One region of the Thalassotalea coralli genome, then DNA from elsewhere that is predicted to be linked to it. Evidence: predicted binding sites of a transcription regulator. Region 1 holds the regulator's gene; each other region holds the start of a gene.
What was found. Region 1 encodes LexA, which represses DNA repair genes until DNA is damaged. Its sites were predicted from a motif close to TACTGTATNNNNATACAGTA; they were not measured.

Region 2: dinB (DNA polymerase IV) is a predicted target of LexA. The motif match lies at 7,717-7,736, and genes of this name have one in related genera.
Region 3: ACOB80_RS02970 (DNA recombination protein RmuC) is a predicted target of LexA. The motif match lies at 4,120-4,139, and genes of this name have one in related genera.

Annotation. Positions count from the first base shown of each region.
Region 1 is NZ_JBVVBK010000008.1:133,670-144,050, forward strand. Features, by position in the region: gene coxB (cytochrome c oxidase subunit II) at 1-1,372, opposite strand, end outside; gene lexA (transcriptional repressor LexA) at 1,957-2,580, opposite strand; gene ACOB80_RS18805 (lactoylglutathione lyase family protein) at 2,839-3,345, shown strand; gene ACOB80_RS18810 (energy transducer TonB family protein) at 3,368-4,069, opposite strand; gene ACOB80_RS18815 (RNA polymerase sigma factor) at 4,066-4,641, opposite strand; gene ACOB80_RS18820 (energy transducer TonB) at 4,803-5,405, opposite strand; gene ACOB80_RS18825 (M20/M25/M40 family metallo-hydrolase) at 5,511-6,836, opposite strand; gene plsB (glycerol-3-phosphate 1-O-acyltransferase PlsB) at 6,894-9,401, shown strand; gene ubiA (4-hydroxybenzoate octaprenyltransferase) at 9,507-10,376, opposite strand; gene ACOB80_RS18840 (chorismate--pyruvate lyase family protein) at 10,380-10,381, opposite strand, start outside.
Region 2 is NZ_JBVVBK010000001.1:794,175-804,555, reverse strand. Features, by position in the region: gene alaS (alanine--tRNA ligase) at 1-145, opposite strand, end outside; gene ACOB80_RS03610 (regulatory protein RecX) at 193-627, opposite strand; gene ACOB80_RS03605 (hypothetical protein) at 835-4,371, shown strand; gene ACOB80_RS03600 (Crp/Fnr family transcriptional regulator) at 4,507-5,088, shown strand; gene ACOB80_RS03595 (methyltransferase family protein) at 5,153-5,602, shown strand; gene ACOB80_RS03590 (MBL fold metallo-hydrolase) at 5,747-6,610, opposite strand; gene dinB (DNA polymerase IV) at 6,637-7,701, opposite strand; gene ACOB80_RS03580 (GEVED domain-containing protein) at 8,119-10,381, shown strand, end outside.
Region 3 is NZ_JBVVBK010000001.1:660,297-670,677, forward strand. Features, by position in the region: gene ACOB80_RS02950 (L-serine ammonia-lyase) at 1-150, opposite strand, end outside; gene ACOB80_RS02955 (CoA pyrophosphatase) at 307-885, opposite strand; gene pabB (aminodeoxychorismate synthase component I) at 920-2,353, opposite strand; gene ACOB80_RS02965 (fumarate hydratase) at 2,503-4,023, shown strand; gene ACOB80_RS02970 (DNA recombination protein RmuC) at 4,153-5,493, shown strand; gene ACOB80_RS02975 (GGDEF domain-containing protein) at 5,629-6,819, shown strand; gene ACOB80_RS02980 (substrate-binding periplasmic protein) at 6,868-7,584, shown strand; gene ACOB80_RS02985 (sodium-dependent transporter) at 7,632-8,966, opposite strand; gene ACOB80_RS02990 (MBL fold metallo-hydrolase) at 9,235-9,876, shown strand; gene ACOB80_RS02995 (ion transporter) at 9,879-10,381, shown strand, end outside.

The DNA of each region.
Region 1 (10,381 bases):
TGCCATTTACCACCATATCAATATGAGCAGAGACGTCACCTTTGATTAATGGACTATTAATTAGCGAAGGAAACGCTGGTGGCATTCCCGCACCGGTAGGTTGATGACATGCAACACACACTTTGTTGTATACCGCCTCACCTTTAGCCATCATCTCTGCCATCGTATAGGTTTTCGATAAATCTTCAGGTTCAGCTTTAATGGTTTCCTGAACAACTTCAGCAACCTTTTCACCAACGGCTTTTACTTGGTCACTGGTGCTTGCAGCAGCACCGCCCATCGCGGCCTTTACATCTGAGGCTTGTACAGCATCACCTGTATTATTGCCCCATGCATTTCGCTCATATGTCACAACTGCAGCGATTTCTTTCAGGCTTAATTGCTTGCCGTAGCCTTGCATACCTGTTCCAGCTTTACCGTTATATACGATATCGATGTGTGCCGTAACATCACCAATAGCAATTGGACTACCTTTTAATGCAGGGAATGCTGGTGGTAAGCCTTGCCCGTTTGGTTGGTGACAAGCCGCACAATGTGCCATGTAGGTTTGTTCACCAAGTTGCATCAATTCGTCCATCGAAGCAGACGCATTAAGTGATGCTGCTTCGGCAGCAGCCGCCTCTTCTTTTAATCGATACTGTTCTTGAATCCACGCTTGGTAATCAGCTTCTTCTTTAACTTCAACAACGACTGGCATGTAACCGTGGTCTTTACCACAAAGCTCAGCACATTGGCCTCGATAGATGCCAGGTTTAGGTACATTCGCCCATGCTTCATTGATAAAGCCAGGGTTTGCGTCTTGCTTAACAGCAAATGCTGGTACCCACCATGAGTGAATAACATCGTCGGAAGTAATTAAGAAACGTACTTTTTTGTTGGCGGGTATAACGAGGTGTTTATCAACTTCGAGCAGGTAGTTTTCACCTTTTGGCGCGGTACTACCATCTCTGTTATCGAACTGTTCTTTCGGCGTAGTCAATACAGAGTAGAAATCTATATCTTCGCCAAAATATTTATAATGCCACTTCCATTGAGAACCCGTAATTTGAATCGTGAGTTCGGAATCATCATTATTTTCCATGGCGATCAGCGTTTTGGTTGCAGGCCAAGCCATTGCCACTAAAATCACGATGGGAATAACAGTCCAGAGAATTTCTATTTTTAGACTCTCATGAAACTTTGCAGGAGTAACTCCCTTTGATTTACGATGAAAAAACATCGACCAGAACATCGCACCAAATACCACAATACCAATAGCGGTACAGATATAAAGTACGAACATGTGTAATCCATACACTTCGTTACTTATTTCAGTTACACCTCTTGTAAGGTTTAACTGACTTTGAGCCCAAGCCATACTGGGAAGCAACATCCCCAACAAGAGCCAACCTAGGTTACGTCTCTTCACTCGACATCTCCTCTACCCTTAACAGACCAAAAACCCTGCAACACAGTATTACTTAGCCCTTTTTGCATTAGTTTTTGTTTTTATTTTTTGTTGTTTTACTTTTATTTTATTTTGGCGAAATTTTAAACAAACGAAAGCTCGCCTTATTATTAGAATTGTTCACTTTCTGTTCTAGAATTACTTAAATATTGATCTGGGTCAAATTATTATTTTTTTTCAGTATAGTAAAAATGTCTGTATTAACAACCGAGTATAAGCTCTAACATTGGCCAAGTAAGAAAAACAAAGGGATAGAGGCCTGTTTATTTTTTAAGCTTTTACTCTAAAAAAAGTTAGTACGAAAACTGGTTTAATTGCGCACAAATTGTACAAATTTCAACCAATTTTAAATATTAAGGTAAGATTACAAAAGAAATGATGGGTAAATCGACGATTTGTCCTTAAAACGCGATCAAAATATAGAAATAAAGAGTTTGCTAGTAAACTGACTATCAGTACAAATTCAGTTCAGTATCGTGCAACCGTTAACTAACAAACTCTGGCGAGGTTTACATCCAATCAGCAGATCTGATCACCCCAACGGCAATTCCTTCAACATTGAAGTGTTGACTGGTTAAATCTACTTTTATTGGCGAAAAGGATTCGTTTTCTGCATGAAGATATACGACATTGCCTTCTTTTTTGAACCGCTTCACCGTAACATCGTCTTCAACACGTGCGACTATCACCTGCCCATTTTGTACATCAGTCGTTTGATGAACGGCTAATAAATCCCCGTCTAAAATGCCAATGTCTTTCATACTCTCGCCATTTACTTTCAGTAAATAGTCTGCGGCAGGATGAAACAAATTGCCATCAATTTGATAACGATCTTCGACATGCTGCTCGGCCAAAATTGGCTCACCAGCTGCAACTCGGCCAATTAATGGTAAACCTTCTTCTTCAAGCGTTTCTTCTACTAGGCGAATGCCTCGTGACGTGCCAGGCAACATTTCAATGTAGCCTTTTTTTGCTAAAGCTTTTAGATGCTCTTCAGCTGCATTTGCAGATTTAAAGCCAAAAAAGTCAGCAATTTCTGCACGTGTAGGTGGCATACCTGTGGCAGAGATTTTTTCTTTGATCAGATCGTATATCTGCTCTTGACGATTTGTTAAGGGTTTTAATTCGGTCACACGCATTTCCCTGTATAAATGGACAGTTCACCTGTCAGTATATACAGGCTGTAAATAAACGCAACTATTTACTGTCAACGCACTGAATTCCATATCAAATCTAAAGGCTGATTACTTAGAACGAGAAAAGATAGATCGTTTCCATCAAATACACCGTATTGCTCCCTCGCATATTCGTTCAAACATCAAACTATCGACTATGCTTATCGACATGTTGTAAGCCGAATTCATTTGTATAAAAATTTCTCGGAGACAGTTATGGCACAGACCCCTTACCCACGAACGTTTTCTCATATTGGTATTTCAGTACCTGATCTAGACGCAGCAGTAAAGTTTTACACGCAAGTGTTGGGTTGGTATTTAATTATGGAACCAACCCTTATCGAAGAGGACGATTCCCCCATCGGCGAAATGTGCACAGACGTATTCGGTGCTGGGTGGAATTCATTTCGTATCGCTCACTTATCAACAGGCGATCGTATTGGCGTCGAGTTGTTTCAATTTGAAAACCAGACCAACCCTGACAATAACTTTGAATACTGGAAAACCGGCGTATTTCACTTTTGTGTGCAAGACCCTAACGTAGAAGAGCTCGCTGAAAAAATTGTAGCTGCGGGAGGTAAAAAACGCATGAAGGCACCGCGTTATTATTACCCAGGAGAAAAGCCATATCGCATGATTTACATGGAAGATCCTTTCGGCAATATTCTCGAAATATATAGCCACAGTTATGAACTGCATTATGCCAGCGGCGCTTATAGTTAAGCGCCGCTATTTTTAAACAACACTAACTGCCATTGTTCTCAGGAGCGGTAAAGTTAAATTTAATCGTGCGCCTTTGGTCAGAATTAGCCGCTTGATCAAAACGCCACTTTTTAAATGCACGTTTTACCACTCGTTGTCCTTGACGAGATAAGTTTGATGCTTCTATTTCAATATTGATGACTTCGCCTTTGGCACTTATCTGGTAGCTCAAGGTAATTTCACCTACCTCGCCAGCCAATTTACGCGTGTCCGGCATAACTTTAAAACTTGGCGCTAATTGTGGCTCAGGAACAGTCACGACTAAATGCTCCTGCTCTAGCGATAATTCATGTTTTTCAGTCGGAATAAAAGGCTTCTCTGGTTGCCATTTTTCTACAGCGACTTTGGCAGGATGTTCAGGTTTTTCATATTTAGGTAACGACTCCCTGCTAGGTAGTTTTATCTCGCCATCTGACACTTCTTTTAATTCAGTATCGGCAATCGTAACTTCCACATGCAGAGGCTGTTTAACCTCTACCATAGTAGCTTGCTTGGGAACCAAGTTGGCTATCAATGCCATTACCGCAAATGACGATGTACCAGCGATGGACAAAATAGTCAATCGGTTAGACCAAGGTCGTGTCTTTTTCTGTGGTTGTTCCAGCTTTATCGCAGGTGCTATCACTTCTGCTTTGCGTTGCTGATAAAGCTGAGACAACTCTTGGTCAAACTTGTCTTGGTTCACTCTTGGTCTCCTAGTGCCGCTTTAAATTGCTTCTTCGCGTATCGTAATCGACTTTTAACCGTTTCAATTTCACTACCTGTTAATTCGCTAATCTCTTGCAATGAAAAACCTTCTTGGCGAAAAATAAAAGCCTCACGCTGCACAAACGGCAACCTTTCAAGAATATCGTTAAACTTTTCTAACCTAGCTTTTTGGCTAAGATTTTCTAATAGCGATGGCTGTTGAGCAGCAATGTTCTCTTCTGCTAAATCCTGCCATTGTCTATCTTTTCTTAATTCGTCAATTAAGCTATTTCGTGCAATTGTGAACAACCAAGCCTTAACATGTTTCACCGGTTTTTTAGGCTGTTTTTTGTTGTAGCTTTGAAAGACCTTTAACCAAGTATTTTGTAACACGTCTTCGGCAAGATCTTTGTTGGTAAAGCTCAACAAATAGTGAAGAACTGATTGATTATAATGGTCAATTACATATCTGAGCTTGTCTTGATTTCCCGACTTAAGAAAGTCAGCCAAAGCCTGCTCTGGTGATATATATCCCGTTAACCAACCTTTTATTTTAGAAGGTAAAATCAATCTTATTCCTATCTCGCTTATTTGCTTAAAATGTGTGACGAGTTAAATCCACGTTTTCGTGGGATCTTAGCTTTTACATTACTACCTTTAAAGCCTTTGTATTAAGTAAAAAAACCGTAATTTCGCCTTAACGATTTTTTCACTTTAACCGCTGCCAGAATTTACTGCGCTAAATTAAACTCTAATAATACCGATAATCCCTGTTGAATTTTGGGCTGCCCATCCACTACTTTAGGACGATACTTCCAACGTTTTAATGCCTGCCTCGCCGCTCGATTGAAAATGCGCTTTGGTTCCGCTTCAAGCACCTTAATGTTCTCTACTCCTCCTAGCTTATTAATGTCAAACGCTAGTTTAACCCAACCTGATATACCGGAATTTGCAGCTTCTACCGGATATTTAGGGTCAACTCTAAACACTGGCGTGGCATCACTGTCTGCTTTAGGCGCCATCGTTGGAACCCCTACATTGGCACTGCCAATATCAATAGTGAAATCAGACACTCCCATCGGACCGACTTCACCGGTAGTTTCAACTATTTCAGTTGGCATTTCAGGTGCTTCCGGCATTTTGGGCGGCTCTGGCATTACCCGTATTTTTTTATTAATTTTACTCGGCTCTGGAATTGACACTAAGTCTATCGGCACATCATCAAGTATTATTGGTTCTATGTATTTATCACTGGCAACAAGTGACGCCATAACACCAAACAAGCCAACAGTAATTCCGCCGGCTATAACCATTGGTCCAAGATATTTTTTCATATTAACCCCTTTCTTCACGATTGAAACAAGGTGTGATCACACAGTCAGAATCAACTGACTTACCTGTTTAAACGCGTTAAAAGATAAAAAGGGGTTAAACTTTTTTTAATGAGTTACTTTTTTATTTTGAGATAATCGATAAAGCAATAAAGCCGCTTTTTCTGTGTTTTTATAAAACGATGTCATATCAGCCGTTTCATCTTGAGTATGACCACCTGTTCCCATCATCCCCAAACCATCAAGCGCCATATCAACATAACTAGCTGCAAAGGAAATATCTGCAGCGCCAGCTTTGCGGGGGTTGGCGCCAACCACTTTACCATAGCCTAGATCTTGGCTTGCTTGGTTATATAAAGCGGCAAGTTGCTTATTTCCAGCTGTTGGTGCCATAGGAGGGTAGCCATCGGTAAACACTATTTTTGCCTGGGTATGCGGCAAATTGTTGCTGACAATATTTTCCATTACCGTTTTTGCTTTTTCATATTGCTCAGGGCTGATCGTGCGGATATCGCCAGCAACCACCAATTCCTTAGCAATAACATTGGCTTTACCATAAGCAGACGCCGTGGCATTAAAGTCATCATGTTCTATCCGAGTGCCGCCTGCGATTAAGCCAGGGTTGATAGTGAGTAGCTCTTCTTGGCTCAACTGTTGACGAAATTGATCGAGAATGCGCGACAATTCATATATCGCACCATAACCAATTTCCTCCCGAAAGATTTGCGAAGAGTGTGCCGATTTAGCATTAACTTTTAACGTCCAACCTATATAACTTCTGCGAGCAACCATTACCGTATCTATATTGCCATCACCCGCTTCAAATCCTAAGGCGACATCAGCCCACTTGGCACCATCAATTAAAGCCTTTTTCGATAAAGACAATGGCCTACCACTTCGCTCCTCATCACCTGTGAACACCACTCTTACGTTAATATCATCTAACATGCTTTGTGCTTTCATGGCTTTTAGCGCAGTAAAAACGATAGCGTTGCCACCTTTCATATCAACGACACCTGGGCCCTTTACTTTCGTTTCACTTATGGGTTGATAGCGTTGAAAGCTATCTTCTGTTGAAAACACGGTATCAAGGTGGCCTATTAGTAACACGTTAATACTGTTTGGATTTTTCGCTTGATATTGTGCGACAAAGTGTCCTGCACGATTAAACGCTTTGCCATCTTGCCACTCTGTTTCAAAACCGATGGCATCAAACGCTTGCTGATAAATATCTGATACTTTTTTTACCCCTGAAAAGTTCATGGTATCGCTGTTAATATTTACCGTTTCTTCTAGTAACTTAATCGCTTGCGGCATGTCATTCTTCACTTGCGAGATAAGTTTTTTCTCTTGTGCTGTTAAGTTACTTGAAAATGCATTTACACTGACTAAACATAAAGCACTCGCCATGAATACTCGCGTTACTATTGCCATTTTAGTTATCACGCCTTGCTCCTAGCTTGGTAAAAATCTTATATTTACGTTGATAAAATGTATCTAAAAAAGACAATTTATCCTACATTTGCTAAACTAGCGACCATTAAAAAGCAACTAGCAAAGAAGATGTTAGCGTTACGAAACTTGTTTTATCGATTACTTAAATTACCGATTACTTTGTGGGTAAACTGCAGAATTGTCGCTGATGACATTGTCGAGTGTCCAAAAGAAAGTAAAGATAGACCTATTTTTTATATTGTCAGATACCGCTCTGCCAGCGACTTATTGTCCTTACAAAAAGCCTGTAAGAAGCTCGACTTGCCGGATCCGTTGTCGCAAGTAAAAGTTGATGGCCAATTAATCGATCGAACTATCTCGATAGATACACCTAAGCCGTTGTGGGGAAAGCCTAAACCATCTAACGCGCTTCCTTTAGGCAGTGAAATTCTTAAAGCCCACAAAAATAACCCTGAACTAAAAGGGCAGCTTATACCTGCAAGTATCGTTTGGGGGCGTAAACCTAATATCGAAAAGCCAGATGCAAGCGTACGTGCTATCGTTGCCGATCAAGAGTCACCAACCTGGTTTAAAAAGTTTTTTATTGTTGCGTTTCTAGGGCGTAACACTTTGGTTCGCTATAGCGAGCCATTATCATTGCGCGCGATGGCTGATACCCATGGCTCGGATCAAACGATTGCTAAAAAGCTACTGCGTGTTGCTCGCTTTCATTTTTTCCGCCAAAAAATTGCGGCTACTGGTCCACGGTTAATGCATCGCCAGCAAATGTTTAAAACGCTGATGAAGAACCCTGCCATTGTGCGTGTTATCGAGGAAGAAGCTACTGCAAAAGGTATTTCGAAAGAAGCTGCTCAAAAGCAAGCGCTCGATATGATGAACGAAATCGCGGGTGATTATCGTGAATCAATGATCCGCGTGGGTGAGCGTGTGCTTCATTGGCTGTGGAATCGTTTGTACTCTGACTTAGAAGTTCACAATGCCAGTCGCCTTAGAGAGTTAGCTGACGATGGACATGAAATCATTTATGTTCCTTGCCACCGCAGCCATATGGATTACTTGCTTCTTACCTATATTATTTACCAACAAGGCTTAGTAACGCCGAGAATTGCCGCAGGCATAAACCTTAACTTCTGGCCTGCTGGGCCTATTTTTAGAAAAGCAGGAGCTTTCTTTATTCGCCGAAGTTTTGGTGGCAACCGCATGTATTCAACCGTTTTCCGCGAATATCTTGGCTTATTGTTTGAACGTGGTTATGCGGTAAAGTACTACTCAGAAGGCGGTCGTTCGCGTACTGGTAAATTATTAGAGCCTAAAACTGGCATGCTAGCGATGACTATCCAAAGTCTATTACGCGGAATTGATCGACCTCTTTCAATTGTCCCTGTGTACCTAGGTTACGAGCATGTAATGGAAGTAGGTACTTACTACAAAGAATTAAGTGGTAGTAAAAAGCAAAATGAATCGGTATTTGGCGTACTAAAGGCAATTAAAAACCTGCGCAATTACGGTAAAGGACATATTAACTTTGGTGAGCCTGTTAATATTAACCAGTTTCTCAATACCCACGTACCAGAGTGGAAACAAGACATTGATGAAATTGACCCTCAAAAGCCAAGCTGGTTAACACCTACGGTAAACCTACTGGCACATGACGTTATGGTTAAAATCAACAAAAGTGCAGCCATTAATGGTGTTTCGCTTATAGCCATGATCTTGCACGCCACTGAGCATAAAGCGTTGCCAAGAGCAGATTTAGAACAACAGATAGACCTGTTTTTAGCGATTCAACGAGCAGTACCTTATAGCAGTGAAATTACCATGCCTGATGAGACGGGCAAACAGCTTCTAGATCACGCCATTTCCTTGAAGAAAGTGACCGTAGATAAAGACAGTTATGGCGACATAATTTCACTGGGTGACTTTGCTGTACTCGAAATGCGTTACTATCGAAATAACATTTTACACTGTTATATTTTGCCAGCTTTTATCTGTCGACTATTAGATAAAATGAGTAAAATCTCACGCGACAGTATCGATACCCAAGTTTGCCAGCTAATTGAACTATTACATACCGACTTGTTTTTATGGCAACAAGGTGAAGAGATAAAAGAGCACATAAACCAAGTGCTCACCTTCTTATCTGATAATGGCATTGCCAAAGTATCTAAAGCCGGATTTTGGTCGCTAACGGCGTCACAAGAGCAGCGCGTTTTTGTTCAGCTGTTAGGCGAGGTTTGCGATGAAACACTACAGCGACTTGCCATCATAACTTCATTGGGACAACGATTATCACCAATTAGTAAAACGGAGTTTAGCGAGAAAGTTGTGTCTATTGCTAAGCGTTTATCGGTGGTAAATAACATCAATGCCCCTGAGTTTATTGATAAAAAAGCGCAACTTACTTTGATCAATCGCTTAAAAGACCTCGACTACTTTTCGATTGATGAAGACAGTAAGCTCGTTGCGAGTAGCACCTTAGATGTCGTAAAAGGTAATGTGACTAACTTGGTCGATATTGCCGTTTTACAAACGATAGCCAGGTAGTATTTGAAGCCACTGTCATAGAAGATGATTTAAAGCAGACAGCAAAAAGCCACTTGAATTAAACATTTAAGTGGCTTTTTTGCATATTAATGATTGTCGCTAGTTTTAAAGGCTTTCGATAATAATACCGATGAAAATAACTAACCCGACCCAATGGTTATTTAGAAATGCTTGAAAACAACGGTCGCGATCGCGATTCATAATCAACATCTGTTGATAACAAAACAAACCTGCGGTGATTACTAGCGCCAGTTGAAATGGCCAGCCAAAGGCTAACAAGTCTGAGACAGTCCACAGTAAAGCCAACACAAGAAGTTGCAACAAACCAATGATTCGTTTGTCGTGTTTTCCAAACAGTATCGCTGTTGATTTTACGCCAATTTTAACGTCGTCATCACGATCAACCATGGCATACATAGTGTCGTAAGCAACAGTCCACAGCAAATTAGCTGAAAAGAGTAGCCAGGCTTCTAAAGGCACCTTGCCGCGTAGTTCAGCAAATGCCATGATCATACCCCAGCTAAAGGCTGCACCTAATACCACTTGAGGTAAGTGCGTATATCGTTTCATAAACGGATAGCTTGCAGCTAATATTAATGCAACAACCGATAACTGAATAGTGCTCCACGATAAGGTCATCACTAGGGCAAACGCACCACCAATGAGAAAAGCAAATAAACTCAATGCTTGATCTTCGCTCATTGCCCCCGATACTAACGGCCTTTGATTCGTACGTTTAACTAAACCATCAACTTTACGATCGGCATAATCATTAATAACACAGCCAGCGCTGCGCATGATAAATACGCCAAGACCAAATACCGCAATAAGGTGCAAAGGGGGCCAACCATCAGCGGCAACCCATAATGCCCAAAACGTTGGCCATAGCAATAAGTAGGTGCCTATTGGCTTATCCATGCGTGTAATTTGTTTAATAGCCGACCAAGGCCCCATCCATTGAGTAATCATATTCATTGGTT
Region 2 (10,381 bases), on a different contig from region 1:
CCTTAAATTGAACCATACCGGCGTTGGTAAAAAGTAACGTTGCGTCATTGCCCGGTACTAAAGAACTGCTCGCAACAATTTGATGCTGCTTGGATGCAAAAAAGTCTAAAAATGCCTTTCTGATCTCGGCACTAGTTTTGATCATAGCCATACCTAAATTTTCTATTAATTAAATTTTCTCAATTACCAAGCTTAGTCACTCAGTAATGTATAAACTTGTTCAGACGTAAAACCGCGATTTAGCATAAAGCGTATACGCTTTGCTTTTTCTTTTTCGTCCTTTATCGCCTTATAGCCATATTTCTTGCTGTACGCTTGCGCTGCAATATCAAACCAGTCAATATCAAGCTCACGTTCAACTTGGCTTACGGTTTCACTATTTACACCTTTTTGGCGAAGCTCTTGCGTTATGTAATACAAGCCATAGCCTTTGGTCGTTCTATGCCTGAAAATCATATCGGCAAACTTAACATCGCTAATATAATTTTCATCAATTAGGAACTGCATTACTTCATCTATTTCATCTTGTTCAAACTCTTTAGCGCACAACTTTTTATTGAGCTCATATACAGAGTGTTCTCGCCTAGATAACAAGTCGATGCCAAGATGAAGAATTTTCTTATTCAAAGGTGTTTAAATCTCACGCCAAAAAGGTCTTCAGCGCAATGTAATGTAATTCTTGTCCATATTCTACAATCAACTGACGAAAAAATCCTAATAGATGATTAAATTGTGATAAGTTTTTACTTTATCGCTAGAATCACGCAAAATATCGCGTATAAAAATAAAACTGATACCCGATCTGCATATTGGGTTTACTCATTAGGGAACTGTATGAAGGAATATCTAAATATCTTCTCTCGCTCTGTTGTTTTTTGCTTTGTTTTATTAATGTTGCAAGCCTGTGGCGGTGACTCTAAAAGTAACGAACAGCAAAAAAGCTTCCAGATAAGTGCTGACACCACAGCGATTTCCTTTAGTAATGAATTTCTGCAAGTCTCGGAAGATACCTTCCAAGTTAAGGTCAATTTTGTAGGTGAAGGGCTACTCGTCGGCTTTGCGCCAGACAGTGACACGGCAAGCTGGCTTAATTACTCAACGTCTGACCTTACAGATACTAGCGCAACAATAGAAATCAAAGTGATTAGTGCAGACCAACTTCCTCCAAATAACTATACAACTAAGTTGAGGTTATCCTCTGGTGACGTCAATACTCGAAACTTAGTTCATCACGATATTGACGTTTCACTACTAGTTTGGCATTTAGGTACCGACAAAGATCTTATCAGTTATGACTCTACACTTGGTGACCAAACCGTTGCTGCCCAGCCTTTAACAATTTCTTCGTTAGGCGAAAATAGTTGGAAAATTAGCAGCGATGTTGAATGGTTAAGTTTTGATGTTAGTGAAGGTACAGGAGAAGCAACGGTTAATGTTTCTGCAGATATTTCCACATTTAACTCACCAGAAAAATACGTGGGTAATGTCATTCTGACCGAAACGACAACAGGTGATAGCCGAATGGTGCCAGTTGAGGTAGGAATTGATAATGTCTATTTTTACGCCGAATCCTCTGGCGTGCTATTAACGCAAACACCAAATATTCAAGTGCCGCAAAAGCAGCTAACCATCCAAACCAATAGCTCTGGCGATGGAAGTTGGCTTGCAACAACGGAAACACCTTGGCTAGCCGTCAGTCAGGAAAACGATAAACTTACGCTTAGTTTAAAAGACACCGAAGCTTTATCTAACGGCACACATCAGGGTGTTGTGACTGTAACTAAAGCTAACGACAGCCAACAAATTTTGCCATTAACCCTTGAAGTTAATTTATACAAAAGTGACCAAGCAACTGAAAACAAATTAATAAACGAAGTACTCATTACTAGCGTTGATTATACAACCTCGCCTAAGTTGCCTAGGGTCTATCTAACTAAAGAACACAACTTACAAACGTATCATAGTTACACAGGTGAATTATTAGCTGAGTTACCGGTGGCTCCTGAGGGTAGTAGACTGGAGCGACTCATCATGCACCCTCAAGGTGATATTTTATTAGCAAAAGCCGTTGAAACCATTGTTAATGATGATGAAACAACCACAACTGAAGTGCACTTTTATAAAATAGACTTACTAACAAATGCTATTGAAGAGCTAGCACCTGATATCGAGTTTGATCCTGTGAAATTTGTGACTATCACAGGCAGACACTTCGTTGTATCACAAATACTCGAGTTAGCTGATGCTAATTTACAGCGTAAGTTTGGACCGATAGAAGGCGCATTCTTTTCAACCGTTATTGAACAAGCTTCAATAACACAAAGTTTATTCGCGCTAGACTTTTCAGATTCGTCAATCAATCGATTTGAATTAAGTGCAAATGATTTTACTACTGACACGATATCTCTGGTTGAAACTCACAGTTACATTCCTGAGTTATTATTAGCCGCGGAAGAACAGCAAGTTGTAACAAACATGGTGGTATCACCTCTTGAAACAGACATTTACTTAATCAGCCCAACAAGCGAATGGTTGAGTTTTGATGGCAGTACTTTTGTTGATAATGGTTTATTAGAGCAATCTGAAGACGCGTTAACCATTGATGTAGTTATTGCGCAAAACGGTCTCGCTCACTACACCAGATATGATGATACTTCTGGTTTTTATATCGACATTTACCAAAAGAATAACAAAACTAATACAGTGTTAACTCAAGGGCAACAGCCAAATACAGTTCAGCTGTCAGCCGACGACAAACGTTTAGTTATTCACTCTTCTACATTTCAAAGAATCGAACTTATTTCTATCGAGCAATTTGAATTATCAACTCAACAGTTGACGTTTGGTTCACATGCAAATAACGCTATCACTGAAACAGCAGAAGTAACCATTAACGGAATCAGCGAGCAATTCCAAATTAATTCAAGTGAAGAGTGGCTTAGTGTCTCTACAGCCTATTCAGAAGAAGGTGTTTTAACGCTAACGACTGCCATTGACGCGAGCAAGATATCAGGCTGGGGAAGATTCACAGCAACGATTAACGTTTACGACCCTGCGACAGATTCTACATCATCAATTTTAGTGACAGTCAATATAGATGAAACAAGACTCTTTTCAGATGGCTTACAAGCAGTCGCATTTAAAGACTTAGATGGATTAAGTCATTTAGCTCAAACACTTACTATAGCTAGTAATAATAGTGAGATGCCTCAGTGGCAAGCGACAGCAAACGTTAACTGGCTATCGTTAACCCCTAATCAAGCAGATAACACACTATCAATAGTAGCTGATGCATCAGGGCTGTCAGATGATATTCATTATGGAGAAATCACTTTAAGCTCAACTGAAAACGGCCAAGCGCTTACTCGTGTCATTCCAGTGAGCTTGTACAAGGAAAACATCGTCGCAGAAGAAGTAAATGTCGAAGATATAAGCGTAAACACTAACGGTTTAGTGTTAGATCCACTTCGCCCATATATGTACATTGCACAGGGCGATCAAATTAAAGTGATTCATATGTTTACGGGCGAGCTTGTTCACTCTATCGCATCTCCGCTTGCCGATATCGATTTAACTGATTTGGTTATACACCCTGACGGTTCAGTACTGTTAGCTTCTAATATTGAAGAATACCAAGACGATAATGATCAAACTCAAACGAGGATCAACCACTACCAAGTTGATTTAGCGACACAGACCATCATGCAACTTGATGCCGAAACAATCAGCATAGACACTCGCTACCGACCAGCAACAATAGCGCTGATCGACGGAAAAGCAGTCATTGTTACCCAAGTAAGAGAATATGCTGACTTTTCGCTACAAAGTTTATATTGGGATCTAGACAATGTGTTCTTTGTTAGCCAGTTTAACCACGTAGTCAGCAACAGTCAGTTATTAGCTTACGACCAAGCAAACAACACCATTGTTAACACTCAACTTGCTTATAACGAGTTTTCTGATAACAAAATTTCGCAAGTTTCTGAGGTTTCATACCAGAATGAGCTGTTTTCAGGAAATGGTGCAATTAGTAACATGGCCACATCAAAAGATGGCGCTAACTTATACACCGCAAGTTTGGGAGCAGAATGGGCTACTTTTGATGGTCAAGAGTATACCGATCAAGGTTTATTACATAATGCTGTGGTATTAGCGACAGTTGCGACGCAAACCAATGCAAACGACGAGCTATTCTTCTATCGCTTTGTCTTTGGAGTAGGTTTCGTGTTATCAAAGTATGACGCAAACCAACAAGTATTATGGGATGTCATTCACACCACTGGTTCAACTAACATTTTTATGTCAACGCAGTTCAATCGTTTGATGAGCCTAAATGAAGGTGTATTAAACTTAGATAGCATTCCTGAGTAAGTAAACAGGTTAAATGTGAAAAGGCCCTACTAGGGCCTTTTTAATTTAGTAGATAACCATTGAAACTTTTAAGCACTGAATTTTCAAAAGTTCGTATAATAAACGTCAATTTCCACAAAACATTATTAAGCTAAAATGGACAAAGAATTTAGCGCATTATCAAATTATTTAAACCAGGTTACTCGCTTTCCTGATGAAGAACTCGATAAGCTAAATGCTATCTCTAGCTTAAGGCACATCAAAAAGGGTGACTTTTTTCTCAAAGAAGGAGATAACCCCAATAGTTTTGCGTTTGTCTATGAGGGTTTATTTAGAGTTACTTACCTCCATGAAAAAGGCAAAGAGTTTACAAAAGGCTTCTTTCCCGAGAATAGCTTCATTAGCTCTTATAGCGCATTAATACAAAATAGAGAGTCTTACTTTTCAATAGAAGCATTAGAAAATTCAACGATAGTTGTTATAGATTACAATAAATTCAAGCAACTGATAGCCAGTAAAGACTATTGGAAAACTTTACTAATTACTTTGCTGGAAAAAGCATTCTGCATCAAAGAAGCACGAGAAAGAGAGTTTTTACTTTTTAATGCGAGCCAAAGATATCAATCCTTCTTAAAAAACTATCCGCAACTAGAAAAAAGGCTTAAGCAACATATGTTAGCTTCATATTTGGGGATTACTCCAGTCGCTTTAAGTAATTTAAGGAATCAGAATCGTTAATCTACTTTAATGAATCGTCACTTAGTACTTGATAGATTTTTGCAAAAACCAACAAGGACCTTTTATGCAAAAACTATTGCCACCAATCCTATTCGTAATGTTAAGTGTTTTAATCAGTATTCTAGACATTTTATTTATATCTGTAACGCTTCTTGCTTCGCCTTATAATCTGGCACTAGGAATACCATTAGTCGTTCTGGGGCTAGGAATTTCTATTTACTACAATCGGTATTTCCATCAGCACAATATTAATATAATGACCTTTGACGAACCTTCAAAACTGCTCACTGATGGAATGTTTAAGTATTCAAGAAACCCTATGTACCTAGGGTTATTACTAGCTATATTGGGCTTTGCTTTAATAAAAAACGGATCGATAATATCACTAACAGCCGTACTAACTTTCTTTGTTATCACTGATCGGTGGTATATAGCATTTGAGGAAAAAATGATGCAAGAAAAGTTTGGTGACGAATACACGAATTACTGCAAGAAAGTTAGGAGATGGATATGAACACCTCCTCTTCAAATAAGCCTACACTAGCAAGTTCGAATAGGTAGATTTAAAAAACGAGAGTTACCTTTTCCGAATAAGGTGTCGAAGATTTTAATCAAAGTAACTGTATATTTGGTAACTCTCGTGTTTAATTCTAGCGATCTACTCTTTGTTTAAGTCATCATAAAGTGTGGTTAACCAACGCTCTTCACTAATAAACCGCCAAGAATAGGATTTGTATTTCTCCCCTACCCCTTGTTTAATAATTTGTTCTTTGTTTAAACCGCTGGCTATCGCTTCTTCAACTAAAGCAATAGAGTTTTCAATCATTTCAGCAAAAATGATTAACTCCTGTTTATTAGTTAACTGCCCATGACCCGGTATAATAATCACATTATCACTAAATTTATCTATCATAAATTTAACGTTAGCTAGGTACCCTTTAACACTTCCGCCAGCTTTCAAATCAACGTAAGGAAAACGCCCTTGAAAAAATAAATCTCCAGTATGAAGAACATTAGCACGCTCAAAAAAGACAATAGTATCTCCATCAGTGTGGCCTGATGGGAGATGAGTTAATCTTACTGTTTCTTCTGCCAAGTGAATAGTGACACCATTGTCATACGTAACAACGGGTAAACTTGCGGTGTCATCCCCTACTCTTTGCTTTATTCTCTTGCGTACATTTTCATGAGCAAATATTGGAGCCTTGTGAGAGAAATAACTATTTCCTCCGGAATGATCGCCGTGGTAATGGGTATTAATCACATATTTAAGAGGTTGATCACTCAATCCTTTCATTGCGTTTTCAATCTTTTCTGCTAGTGGCGCGAATTGATCATCGACTAATATCAACCCTTTAGTTGACGCAAACAAGCCAATGTTACCGCCAGCGCCCGTTAACATGTAAACGTCGCCCTGCGCCTTAATTGCATTGATTTTCACATCGGCATAATCTTGAGCCCATCCATTGAAACTTAATATACCCATGAAGCAAAAGGCTATAGATCGTAGTAGTTTTCTCATAATTTTCTCGCTAAGTATTGTTAGTTTTATAGCGCTAACGTTAGTTGTTTGTTTTCTACTCTATTAACCTTACTTGAAGCAAAGCCGATGGACAAACCAACAAGGCGAATTTTACGGTTTTGAGCTCTTTCTATAGCGACTTCAAATAACGATTGAAACACACTAGATTGAATAGAAATCGCCTGACACTCAGCGGTTGTTTGGCAAAAATCTGAAAACTTCAATTTTACGCCAAGTTTAGCTATCGCCTTTTCTTTACTTTTACCGGTTGCATAGCGAGCTTTTAACTTCTCAGTTAAGGTTTCCATGATAGCTAGCACCTGTTCAATTGATTCTATATCTTTAGACAATGTTGTTTCTATCGCCAAAGATTTTCTTTCACGGTGAGTTTTAACCTCACTTTCATCTCGCCCATGACAGCGATTAAACAGCGAGTTAGCTTGTTTACCCATAAGTGACTGTAGTTTAGAAAATGCGTATTGCCTTACATCTTGTGTAGTTTCTAAACCATACTGACTTAAACGGGCGGCAGTTTTCGGGCCTACACCTGGAATTTTCGTTAATGGCAACTCCTTAACAAACTCCCCAACAGTTTCCGGCGTTACAACACATAATCCATTGGGCTTGTTCTCGTCACTAGCAATCTTTGCGAGAAACTTATTTGGAGCGACTCCAGCAGACGCCGTTAACTGAGTTTCTTGAAAGATGTCTTTTCTAATTTGTTCTGCAATTAGGGTGGCGCTACCACCAAAAGCTTTTGAATCAGTTACATCAAGGTATGCCTCGTCCAAGGACAAGGGCTCAATTTTATCGGTATATCGAGAAAAAATGTTCTGAACAACAAGTGAGACTTGTTTGTAAACCTCCATACGGCCATTAACGATAATGAGGTTTGGACAAAGTTTTAATGCCATATGGTTAGGCATTGCAGACCTTACACCAAATTGACGAGCAAGATAATTACAGGTAGACAGAACGCCTCGGTTACTCTTGCCACCCACAGCTATAGGGTGGTTTCTCAGTTCAGGGTTATCACGCATTTCTACCGCAGCATAAAAACAGTCCATGTCAACGTGAATGATCTTTCTCATTTTAAGCGCCAAAACAACTGTACATAAAAACAGTATATTTAACTAACCGTATTTCAGCAACAAATATTTTAATACTCAAGTTAATTACAAAGACAAATCATACAATGAGCCTGAATCTAAAATATAAGATTAATAAATAGTATGAAATTAATACATCAAATTTTTCAATACAAAACCCAATAAAACTAAGCATATAAAATACAATAACTTACATTTAAAAAGTTACTTTTCGATAACCAAATATAACTTTTTCAGATTATTTTTCTCGCACATTTTGTATATATTGTATACAGTATTGTTACTAAATTGTTTACATAACGTTAATCACCCCTGTCATATACGTAACATTTTAGTAAATCGACGAATTTGTGTAGACCCCACAAATCCGTCTTTCAATCACGAAAAGGTAACATTCAAATGAAAATAAAAAATAAGAATCGAACCTTACTATTGGCAACAGTTGTATCCTCATTTGCCGCTGTAAGTAATGTCTCGATGGCAGAAACATACAAAGCTCAAGCAGCCGTAAACTATTGTAACAGCAATGGTGGCGGAAACTATGAGTACATAGCTAATGTAAAAGTTGGCTCTATAGATAATTCATCAAGTGGAGCGTCTGCGTATACCGACTATACCAGTGTCTCCACTAACTTAACTCAAGGTACAAACAACACACAAATAACCCTTACCCCTGGGTTTGTAAGTGCTGCCTACACAGAGCACTGGGCCGTGTTTATTGACTTTAATCAAGATGGTGACTTTAGCGACAGTGGTGAAAATGTTTTCACTGGGAGTGGCAATTCAGCTGTATCTGGTTATATCAATGTACCTGCTAGCGCTACTCCCGGAAATACTAGAATGCGAATAGCAATGAAGTATCAAGTACCGGTATCGAACTCTTGTGAAAATTTTCAGTCAGGAGAAGTAGAAGATTATACCGTCAGTATTCAAGGTACCGGCGGTGGTAATCAAGCGCCTGTGGCTCGCACCGATGGTCCTTATTCAGGCACCACAGGGACCGGGATTGCCATGAGTAGTAACGCGTCGTCAGATGCTGACGGTTCAATCTCATCATGGAATTGGAACTTTGGAGATGGCACATCGAGTACTTCAGCTAATCCAAATAAGGTCTATAATGCAGCAGGCACTTACACCATTACATTAACTGTGACTGACAATGACGGCGCTACTAACTCGATAACCACTACCGCGTCTATTTCTGGAGGAGGAACCGATCCAACGGGTTATTGTGCAAATACCGGTGGAGGTAACTACGAATGGATAGCGGGTGTCCAAGTTGCCAACTTGAACAACACTTCAACGCAATCCAACTATGGAGACTACACCAATCAAACGGCTAACTTGGGTACTGGTTCAAATACCATAACCTTAACACCTGGTTTTAGCGGCAGTGCTTATACCCAACATTGGGCAGTTTGGATTGACTTTAATAAAGACGGTGACTTCTCTGACTCTGGCGAACAGGTAGTTTCTGGTTTAAGTGGTAATGCTGCGGTAACGGGAACGATTAACGTGCCTTCTGGAGCATCGGGTCCAACCCGAATGCGTGTCGCCATGAAGTATAATCAAGCACCCGCGGGCCCTTGTACCAATGTCGGTTCGGGAGAAGTAGAAGATTACACCGTGAATTTTAGTGGTGTAATAGATCCGCCACCACCAGGCGATTTACCAGATATCTGTGCGACCCAATCACCAACAACATCAACGGCCTTGGAAGACGGCGTTCCTGTTTGTGTACCTTCGGCAAGTAGCAGATTTTCATTTAGTATGCTTGGCAGCGGCAGCCCTACAAGTATTGCGATTTCCACAGCTCACGGTGTTGGAAACCTATCGTTATCAGCAAGTGCAACCGGTTGGCCTAAAGCTGGCGATAGTAGTGTAAGGTCTATGCATGTTGGCAATACGGAATGTGTGATTTTAGTCAACCCAACCTCTAACTGGAATTACATTAGTTTAGACGGCGCATTTAAAGGGGCTTCCATTGTGGCTGACTTTAATAAAACCTCTTGCCGAGTAACACCAGGGGCGCCAGATCAAGGAAATACGGGCTACAAGTACAATAAAGTACACGTAATTGTATTCCCATTTGATTTCCCTGATGCACCACTTGAATTTACTACAGCTCAGATCAACGAAGAGATGACGAAAACTCGTCAATACTACCGAGAACAGTCTTACGGTAATTTCGATGTAACATGGGAAATAAGACCTAAAATAACCATGGAAGATCCGAAATCAAAATATGACAACGACAAGAGTGCATGGGGTCCAGCCCATGATGCGAAAATAGAAGCCGCTGGCGTCGATCCCATTTTCCCTGGTGAAGGTGTTATTACTATGATTACCGCGCCAAAAATTGGACCAACACCAGCCACCTCGATTAATTCACAAGCCGCGCCTCCTTCAATGGAAATATATACTTATGCAGCAGGTACAATTGCCCATGAGATTGGCCACGCTCTAGGGTTAAGACATTCAATGTCAGTCGAGGGTGGTAACTCTATGCTTAACTCTGGAAACGATACTATTTCGAATTACGGAAACGTTTTTTCTATGATGGGTATGGGGGCTCATACACTGGAAGAATACAACTTAATGTACAAGAGTTACTTTAAAGATTGGATCAAAGACAGTGATGTGCCTGTAATTAACAGCTCTG
Region 3 (10,381 bases), on a different contig from region 1:
AAATAGTTCGGTCTTAATACGATCTACTTGCTCGACCTTGCCTTGCTCTATTAAGTGGTCAACGAACAGTTTTGCCGCTTTCATTGGCCCAACAGTATGAGAGCTCGATGGCCCAATACCGATGGAAAACATATCAAATACACTAATCATGCGTTAAACCTGAATTTAAATTTGTTTAATTATAAGAGTTATAAATTTTCTTCGGTATGATACCCGAAATAGACTTAATTAAAAATCTCTTTGACCCAACATCTTAGGCTAGCCTATACAGGAAAAATATATAAGGTATAAAAAGTATAGATGCTTTTATGCAGATAGGTGGTTGGCAAGGTCGTGTAAGATGGCCGCAGTAGCCCCCCAAATAAAATGCTCTTGATAAGGAATAAAGTAAACAGGGTACTCTAGTTGCTTTCTTTTCACGTCTATGGTGGAAAAGTTATTTCTTGCTAAGCAGAAGGATAGCGGTACATGAAAAACGCTTTCTACTTCTTGCGTATCTGGCAGGTAACTTTGATTTTGTTGAAGTAACCCGATTATCGGTTTTATCGAGAAGCCTGTAATGGTGTGATAGGCGGTAAGTTCGCCTAACACTTTAACGTTGCTTGCCGGAATTCCTATTTCTTCTTCGGCTTCTCTTAATGCTGTATCGATAAGCGACTTATCTTGTTCTTCCACTTTCCCACCCGGAAAGCTAATTTGTCCCGCGTGATGCTTTAGGTGAGCGGCACGTTTAGTCAGGACGATTTGTAGTTCGTCACCTATCTCGACCAAGGGGATGAGTACCGCTGAAGGTCTTGCTGAAATGTGTTCCGGTAATTTAAAAACGTTTCTGTTTGTTGGGTACGGAGTAACGAAAAATCGATTTAAAAATTCTGACTGTTTCAAGATAACTCCTGAACTAACTATGCTAACTTTAAGGTTAACTTAGTTGACTGAGTATAGGCAGTATTTTATTTACTTTATCAAAAGCTTCTTGATATTCGTTTTCTGCAGTAGAGTCTGAGACTATTCCACCACCTGCCCAGCAGTATATCGTGTTATCAAGAGCAGCTAATGTTCTAATGGTAATACTTGTATCCATATTGCCGCACGCTGATATATAGCCAATTGAGCCGCAATAGATGCTTCTGCGATGCGGCTCTAATTCATCAATAATTTCCATCGCCCTAATTTTTGGCGCGCCAGTGATTGAGCCGCCAGGAAAACTTGCTCTTAGCAGATCAATTGCGCTTTTATCTTCTGAAAGTTGCGCCGTAATGGTGCTGACTAAATGATGAACTGCTGGAAAGCTTTCTACTTCAAATAATTTAGGCACTTTTACGGTTCCAGCTTGGCAAGAGCGACTTAAATCATTGCGCAACAAGTCCACTATCATCAAGTTTTCGGCTCGGTCTTTTGGGGACTGTTGTAACTTGGCTTTTTGCTCTTGGTCTAGGGTGAGGTCGGTTAAACGAGGAAGCGTGCCTTTAATTGGCTTAGTTTGTACTTGCTTACCTTGAACTTGAATAAAACGTTCAGGTGATACACTTAAAATCGCTGCATCGGGTAAGCGAATAAAGCCAGAGAACGGTGCATTATTGGCATTGCGTAGCGCTAAATAAGCTTGATACTCATCGCCTAGGTATTGGCTTGAAAAGCGCTGGGTCAGGTTTATCTGATAACAATCTCCAGAGCGCAAATACGCTTGAATTTTGTTAAATTTTTCAGTGTATTCTTCTTTGTTTATTTGTAGTTGCCAATCTGACGTTAGCTTGAATGGGTTTTTCTTTTCAACCGCTGCAATACGCTCACTCACTTCTTTTTCTGTGGCTTTTCGTTGGTCTTGAGGGCAAATTAATAGGTATTTCTTAGTTTTACGATTATAAACAATTGCTTTAAGGTAAAGACCTACTGCCATTTCTGGTAGATTAATGTCCTTTTGAGCTTGCTCTGGCAACTGCTCAAAATATCGGCCTAGATCATAGCCAAAATAACCTAAAGCACCGCCTGAAAATGGTAAAGCGCTATCTGTCTCAATGTTTGTGTCTGCGAATAGTTGTTGTTGGCAGTTCGCTAATACAGTTAAAGGGTCTTGTTCTGCACTGCTGATTGATTTAGAAGAGCCGTCTGTTGTATTTGAGATTTGAGTAGCGTTGTTTTCAGTAATAAGTGTTACTGCTGGCTGCCATACCATAATATCAAACAGACTATCAGGGTGATTACTTTGTCCTGAATCCAACCACATTGCCCAAGGCATATCCGCAAATGCTTGAAAAACCTGTTCAGGTTTAATTTCTTGATGCTCTTTTTTACTTTCGTCTAATTGAAAGTGCAAAGGCGAAGCGGAAATAATTGAATTACAATTAATAGACAAAGTGACTACCTATAGTGTTTTAACGCTAGCGAGCTTGATTCAAGCAGGGTATCATACGGGCAAAATTATAACTTTCAACTGTTTCACGAATTTCACTAGAGACAGAGTGTAAATAGAGCAATTACAGAGCAAAATTATAAAGGGCAACCATGGCTACTATTAAACAGCAAGACATGATCGATAGCATCGCAGACGCGTTGCAATATATATCTTATTACCATCCATTGGATTTCGTTCAAGCATTAGAGAAAGCGTACCATAAAGAAGAAAGCCAAGCGGCGAAAGATGCGATTGCACAAATCTTAATTAACTCTCGCATGTCTGCTCATGGAAAGCGTCCAATCTGTCAAGACACAGGTATTGTTACTTGCTTCGTTAAAGTAGGTATGGATGTTAAGTGGGATAAAACGGACATGACGGTTCAACAAATGGTTGATGAAGGGACACGTCGTGCATACATGAATCCAGATAATCCTTTACGTGCGTCTATTGTTGCCGACCCAGCAGGTACCCGCAAGAATACGAAAGACAACACGCCATCGGTTGTGCATCTTGATATGGTTGCTGGCGGTGAAGTTGAAGTGATGATTGCCGCAAAAGGTGGTGGTAGTGAAAACAAAACTAAAATGGTGATGTTGAACCCATCTGATTCTGTAGCTGATTGGGTTGTTGAAACACTTCCTAAAATGGGCGCAGGTTGGTGTCCACCAGGGATGTTAGGTATAGGTATTGGTGGTACTGCTGAAAAAGCAGGTGTTCTTGCTAAAGAAAGCTTAATGGATCCTGTTGATATTCAGGAATTGTTAGAGCGTGGTCCGCAAAATGCTGAAGAAGAATTACGTTTAGAGATTTATGAGCGCGTTAACAAACTAGGTATTGGTGCTCAAGGCCTAGGCGGTTTAACAACAGTAGTTGATGTAAAAATTAATTCAGCGCCAACACACGCAGCTTCTAAGCCTGTAGTGATGATCCCTAACTGTGCTGCTACTCGTCACGTTCATTTTCACTTAGACGGCTCAGGCCCTGCAGACTTAACGCCGCCTAAGTTAGAAGAGTGGCCAGAAATAACTTGGGAAGTAGGTGAGAACGTTCGCCGCGTTAATGTTGACGAATTGAAAAAAGCTGACGTAAGTGAGTGGAAAACTGGTGAGACAGTTCTTCTTTCAGGTAAGATTTTAACGGGCCGTGATGCTGCTCATAAACGTATCCAAGATATGATCAACAAAGGTGAAGAGCTACCAGTTGATTTTACTGATAAATTTATCTATTACGTCGGCCCAGTTGATGCAATTGGTGATGAAGCGGTAGGCCCTGCTGGCCCAACAACTGCGACACGTATGGATAAGTTCACTGAAATGATGTTATCCAAAACCGGTCTTTTAGGTACGATCGGTAAAGCAGAACGCGGCGCAGCAACGTGTGAGTCAATCAAAAATAACAAGTCTGTGTACTTAATGGCTGTTGGTGGTGCTGCATACTTAGTATCTAAAGCGATCAAGAAAGCAAAAGTTGTTGCTTTTGAAGATTTAGGTATGGAAGCAATTTACGAGTTTGAAGTAGAAGATATGCCAGTAACGGTTGCGGTTGATTCAACGGGTGAGTCAGCACACGTAACAGGCCCTGCCATTTGGCAGGCGAAAATTGAAGAACTAGATGAGAAGCTATCATAGTATTTAGTTCCTACTAAGCAATCCTATTGAAAAAGCGGCAACTAAGCCGCTTTTTTATTTTCTTTCGTTGGCAATTTACCTAGGTTGTGATTAAATAACTGGAAATATTTACAGTTGTTTGAGAGTTGAATGGCAAACTTGCTTGTTTGGATTGATGAAAATACTGCTCTGGTATTACTTGCTATAGCGAGTCTTTGCTTGGTGTCATTGCTTGTCGTATTACTATTTTCTCGCCAAAAGAACAATGCATTGCTTGCTCAAGTCTCTCAACTTTTAATTGAAAAACAGCAATCTGATCTCCAACAGTTTAACCAGCAATTCTCACAATTAAATCTTCAATTGCAAAAAGAGTTAGCCAGCCATAATGAAAAACAATTAGTTACGGCTAATGAGAATATTAGAAGGTTGCAGCAACAACAGCATCAATTTCAGCAGTCATTGAGTGAAAAGCATCACCAAACGCTAGAGCAGCTGATGACAGTGCTTAATAAAACCAGTAAAGAAAACCGAGAAGAGCAAGCAAGGGCGTTAAAACTTGCAAGTGAACAAATTGCTGAGAAAGTAAAAGAGCTTACAGGAACAACCGATGAGCGTCTTAAAGCAATTAGTGAACAAGTGGATAAACGTCTAACAGATGGTTTTGATAAAACCAATAAGACCTTTAATGATATTGTTAAGCGATTAGCGCTAATTGATGAAGCACAGAAGAAGATAACTGAGTTATCGACAAACGTTGTTTCCTTGCAGCATATTCTTGCCGATAAGCGTTCGCGCGGTGCATTTGGTGAGGTTCAACTTAACGCCTTGATTCGTAATGTACTACCGGAGCAACATTTCTCCCTGCAACATACGCTATCTAACGGAAAAGTAGCTGACTGTGTTTTGTGGTTACCTGAGCCCACAGGTAATGTAGTCATTGACGCCAAATTTCCTTTGGAAAGCTATCGTGTAATGACAAACGTCGAGCTAAGTGATATTGAACGAAAGCAGGGCGAACGCCAGTTTAAGCAAGACATTAAAAAGCACGTACAAGACATCAGCAGTAAATACTTAATTGATAAAGAAACCGCAGATGGTGCTATCATGTTTATTCCGGCAGAGGCTGTGTTTGCCGAAATTCATGGACATTTTCCTGATTTAGTGGAATTTGCCAACCAGCATCGTGTTTGGCTGTGCTCGCCAACAACTTTAATGGCTATTTTAACAACTGCTCGAGCGGTACTCAAAGATGAAGCAACTAAAGAGCAGGTTCATTTGATCCAACAGCATTTACGGGAACTATCGTCGGATTTTGGTCGATTTAAAACGCGTTTTACCAACCTTGCTAAGCACATTGACCAGGCGGCAACCGATGTTAAGCAAATCAATACGTCAGCAGATAAGATAACCAAGCGATTTGAAAAGATAGAACAAGTCGAGTTGCAAGCCGATAATAGCCAAGCAATTGATCATCTTATTAATGAATCGTAAGATGGTGCCGATAACTAGCCATTACTCGGCGCGGTTAAGTAACCGAAAACGCTAGTAAAAGCGCAGAAAATAAACACTAGAAACGATTCGTCAGTAACAATAACAACATTAGCTGACGCACTCTGAGAGGTATCTTTGCTTCAAAAGTTAGAAGGACTAAAGTCCACATTATGGACTGGGTTATTGGTAAGCATATTGTTTGCCCTTGTCACGTATTCAACACCTTATTGGACAGCGAAGATTAACTTTGTTGAAAATTCTGTTTGGTTGCTGTTTCTTGCTAGCTTTTTTATCAGTGCTCAGTTTAATCGCTCGCGTTATAACCTTCTTATTCTTGTTGTTTTGCTTTATTACTGCGTTAAGCAAGGAGTGGTTGATGGCAATAGTTATTTGCAAGCCAATAGAGATTGGTTGTATTTATCTGGCTTGTTGTTATTAGCACTTTTAACAAAAGTAAAAGATCGAAGTTTATTTTCAGTTCATTTGGTGTGGCGATTAATCGCAATAGCTGGGTGTATAGCTGTGGGCTATGGTTGGCTTGTTGGCATAGATTACCTTCAGGAAAACTTCGCAAGCCAAAGTATAGTCAAAGAGCTATTTGTTCACTTACCCATTAATATCCCGCTTTTTGTCATCGCCTTCTATGTGCTTTATCGTAGTTTGCGAAATGCTGATTTGTTGGTGTCATCTTTACTAACAAGCTTGATTCTTTTAACCATGCTGTATCAGCAGCAAATATCATTACCACTAAGTGTACTAGCGGTAATGTTGTTAAGTCACTACATTGTCGTTGTTATCGTGGATTCCTATTATTTAGCCTATCGAGATGAACTTACCGGCATTCCATCACGTAGAGCATTAAACCAATATGCTTTGTCATTAGGTCGAAAATACACTGTGGCAATGTTAGACGTAGACCACTTTAAAAAGTTTAATGACAACTATGGTCATGATATCGGTGACCAAGTGCTGAAACTTGTTGGTGCTAAATTGGCAAAAGTAAGAGGAGGCGGGAAAGTGTTTCGTTACGGTGGTGAAGAGTTCACCGTGATATTTCCACGAAAGAACGTAGAGCAATGCCTACATGAACTAGAACATTTACGACAAACTATTGCCGATTATAAAATTGTTATCAGGCACCCTTTAAGAAAAGACAAGAAATCACGGCAGGCGAAAAAGCCTGACAAATCAAAAAGTGTTAGCGTAACAATCTCTATTGGGGTTGCCGCTAAAGAAAGTAAGCAAACGTTTGAGGAAGTCATTAAAGTTGCAGACCAAGCGCTTTATCGCGCGAAAAAGAAAGGGCGCAATAACGTTAGTCAGTAGTGAAAGCGCTTTGGTGCAATGCACGTTAAACCTGTGGGCTATAATTGAATGATGAAAATCTATCTCGCATTTATACTTCTCAGCATTAGTGTTCAGCTCACGGCTTCTGAGAAAGTCATTATCTTTGCCGCGGAAGACAGCTGGCCGCCATATGCTGATTCTCAAGGTAATGGTATTTCGAAAACACTTATTCAACAGGCACTTAAAGGCAGTAAGTTTCGACCTGAGTTTATTGCTGTTCCCTATGCTAGGGCACTTCAGATGGCGGAATATGGAGATGTTCACGGTTGTTTTAATGTCACACGCCAATCGGATACCGAAGTAAAGTTTTTGTTCGGTGAGCAAGTCTTATTAGTCGCTCATGCTTCTTACTTTTACTCCGCAAAAAACGTTAAAAATTATGCTTCGGTCGATGACATTCCAGACGGTGCGAGTATTGGTTTAATACTCGGTTATGAATATGGCAACGAATATGAAAAACAGCGTCATCGTTTTCAAGAGTTTCGTGTCTCTAGCCAGGAGCAAATTATAAGAATGTTGCTTAGTGGTCGTGTCGATTTAGCTATTATGTTTGACGAAGTAGCTGCTTATAATCTTGCTAAGTTAAACTTGTCTGAAGACGATGTTGTTAAAGGGGCAAGGAATCATAGTAGTGATATTTATGTTGCTCTGTCGAGAAAAAAAGCCGAATCAGCAGAAATAGCTAGGGCTCTCGATATAGGGCTAGCGAAAATTCATGGGGCTAGCTCAAAGCCAACTCAATAAAAAAGGCGCTAGAATAGCGCCTTATAAAATCCCAAACTACACTGTTGTTAATTTAAAATTGCCACGTTTACGAAAACAACCGATAACAACACAGGACAAACAAATCGCAAATAGTTGCCCCAGTGAGCTAAGAAAGGGCGTCCTTCTTGCAAGCTCTTATCTCTTAACTTGTTACCTCTTTTCCATAACCAGCCGACGACAATAAAGTAGAATAAACAACTAAGCGGCTGCAATATCGTGGTTAACGCGGCGATAAATGCGCCAAATAAAACATCGAAGAATGCAATAAGTAGTGAAGAGAAAAACAGCACTATTGCAGAAACCATCCAAGTAGCTTTGCGGCGGGAGATATTTTTGTCTTCAACTAAGTAAGACACTGGTACTTCCGTCGAAGAGATTGTTGATGTTAGCGCAGCTATTGATAGCAATAAGAAAAACCCTCCTGCAACCACTAAGCCGATTGTTCCCATAGATTCAAATAATTGTGGAAGTACATGGAAGATCAGCTGACCTTCACCAATAAGCTGTCCATCTTGGAATACCTGTTGACCCGCTTGTTGTGCAACAAATAACGCTGGAATGATTAATAGGCCGGCTAAAAAGGCAATGCCCGTATCTAACGCAGTTATAGAAAGTACTAACTTGCCTAAATCTTTATCTTTAGCCATGTAAGAGCCGTAAACCATCATGCCGCCTACACCGATAGATAACGAAAAGAATGCTTGCCCCATGGCGGAAACGACTAAATCAGGATCAGTAACGCGGCTAAAGTCAGGAATTAAGTAAACCTCCAAACCTTTCATTGCACCTGGCTGTTGCATTATATAGATGATGAGCCCTATAAGCATAAGTAATAAAATAGGCATTAAACGCGTTGACCAACGCTCTATCCCTTTGTTTACGCCTTGATGAATAATGGCAGCACCGAGCAAAATAAAGATAGGCGTAAACACTACATTTCGTTCAGTACTTGAAGTGCTAAGCCATTGTGACCAAGACTCTAAACCTACTAAAGAAGTTATCGCTGCAAGCGCATGAGCTAACATCCAGCCTGCTACAATCGTGTAGAAGCTCAGCATCATAATTGCGCCTGTAAGACCAATTATTCCTGCTTTTCTACCTAAACTTTCAGATACCTCTTTACAGGCATCACCTAGTGCAGATACTGGGTTTTTTTGTGCTTGGTTACCAATATAAATTTCCGCGTAAAGCGCTGGTAGTGCTAACAGCACAGTAACCACTAAATAAACGAATAAAAAGGCACCGCCCCCATTATTAGCTGCATTTGTGGGGAAGCCCCAAATATTACCTAAACCTATAGCCGAACCCGCAGCGGCTAAAACAAAGCCAATCCGCGAGTGAAAAGAATCCCTAACTTGCATATTTTTGAACGTTATTGTTTTTATGTAGCTTCGAGCTTACCGAGTTCGAAACGGATAAGTAAAGGTATTTCTTAAATTTCATTATTTTGGTTTTTCTAGCCTGTGTAAAAAATAGCTAACACCTGTGTTTATTTTCGACAACAACGTTTGTTATGCATAAACAAGCGATTGTTTTAACTTATTCAAAGTATTGTTACAAAAATTGATTGCACCAAGGGCAAGGAGTAAGGAAAATAGCGCCACTTTATTGCAGAGATCAGAATTTATGTTGCAGTACAAAATTATTCCCGTAACACCATTTCAACAAAACTGTACTTTGTTTTGGTGTGATAAAACTAAAGCCGCAGCGGTTGTTGACCCAGGCGGTGATATTGAATTAATTGTTCACGCCATTGAGCAGTTAGGCTTAACCTTAGAAAAAGTGCTTTTAACTCATGCGCACATTGACCATGCAGGCGCTACCAAATCGGTTGCCGAAAAGTATGCAGTGCCAATTGAAGGGCCGCATAAGGAAGATAAGTTTTGGATTGATCTAATTCCAGAGCAGCGCACTCGATTTGGTTTTGATCACGCTGAACACTTTGAACCAACACGTTGGCTAAACCAAGGTGACAAAGTAAGTTTTGGTGAAATTGAATTGGAAGTGTACTTTTGCCCTGGTCACACTCCCGGACATGTTGTGTTTTTCCATCGCGAATCGAAATTAGCACAAGTTGGTGATGTACTGTTTAAAGGCTCAATTGGTCGAACTGATTTTCCTAGAGGCGACCATCCAACGTTAATTAAATCGATTCGTGAAAACTTGTTTCCTTTGGGAGACGAAGTGCAGTTTATTCCAGGTCATGGCCCAATGAGTACTTTTGGCTATGAACGTCAAACAAACCCATTTGTTGGTGACAGAGCACAATAATCATGAGTAGTTTGGTTTTATCATTACAAGATAAATTAAAAAAGGTTGATTCAAGCCCGATATTTCAAGGGATTGTCATCGCCGTCATTGTTATTTCAGCTTTATTAATTGGCGCAAAGACTCACGATTTACCTGCGTCAATGGTTGGTGCCTTGGCGGTCATGGATAATGCCATCACGGTATTTTTCTTGGTTGAAATTGTGATTCGATTTTTAGCTACACCTAAGAAATCACAATTCTTTAAAAGCGGCTGGAATATATTTGATACTTTAATTGTTATTGGTAGCTTAATTCCTGCTGGCGGCTCAGGTGTACTATTAGCACGTCTACTTCGAGTATTCAGAGTATTGCGCTTGGTTTCTATGGTGCCAGAGCTACGCTTACTGATTAATGCGCTGCTAAAAGCCATTCCTCGCATGGGTTATATTGCCTTGCTCATGTTTGTTATCTTCTACATTTACGCGGCCATTGGTAGCATTTTGTTCCATCAAATAAATGAAGAGCT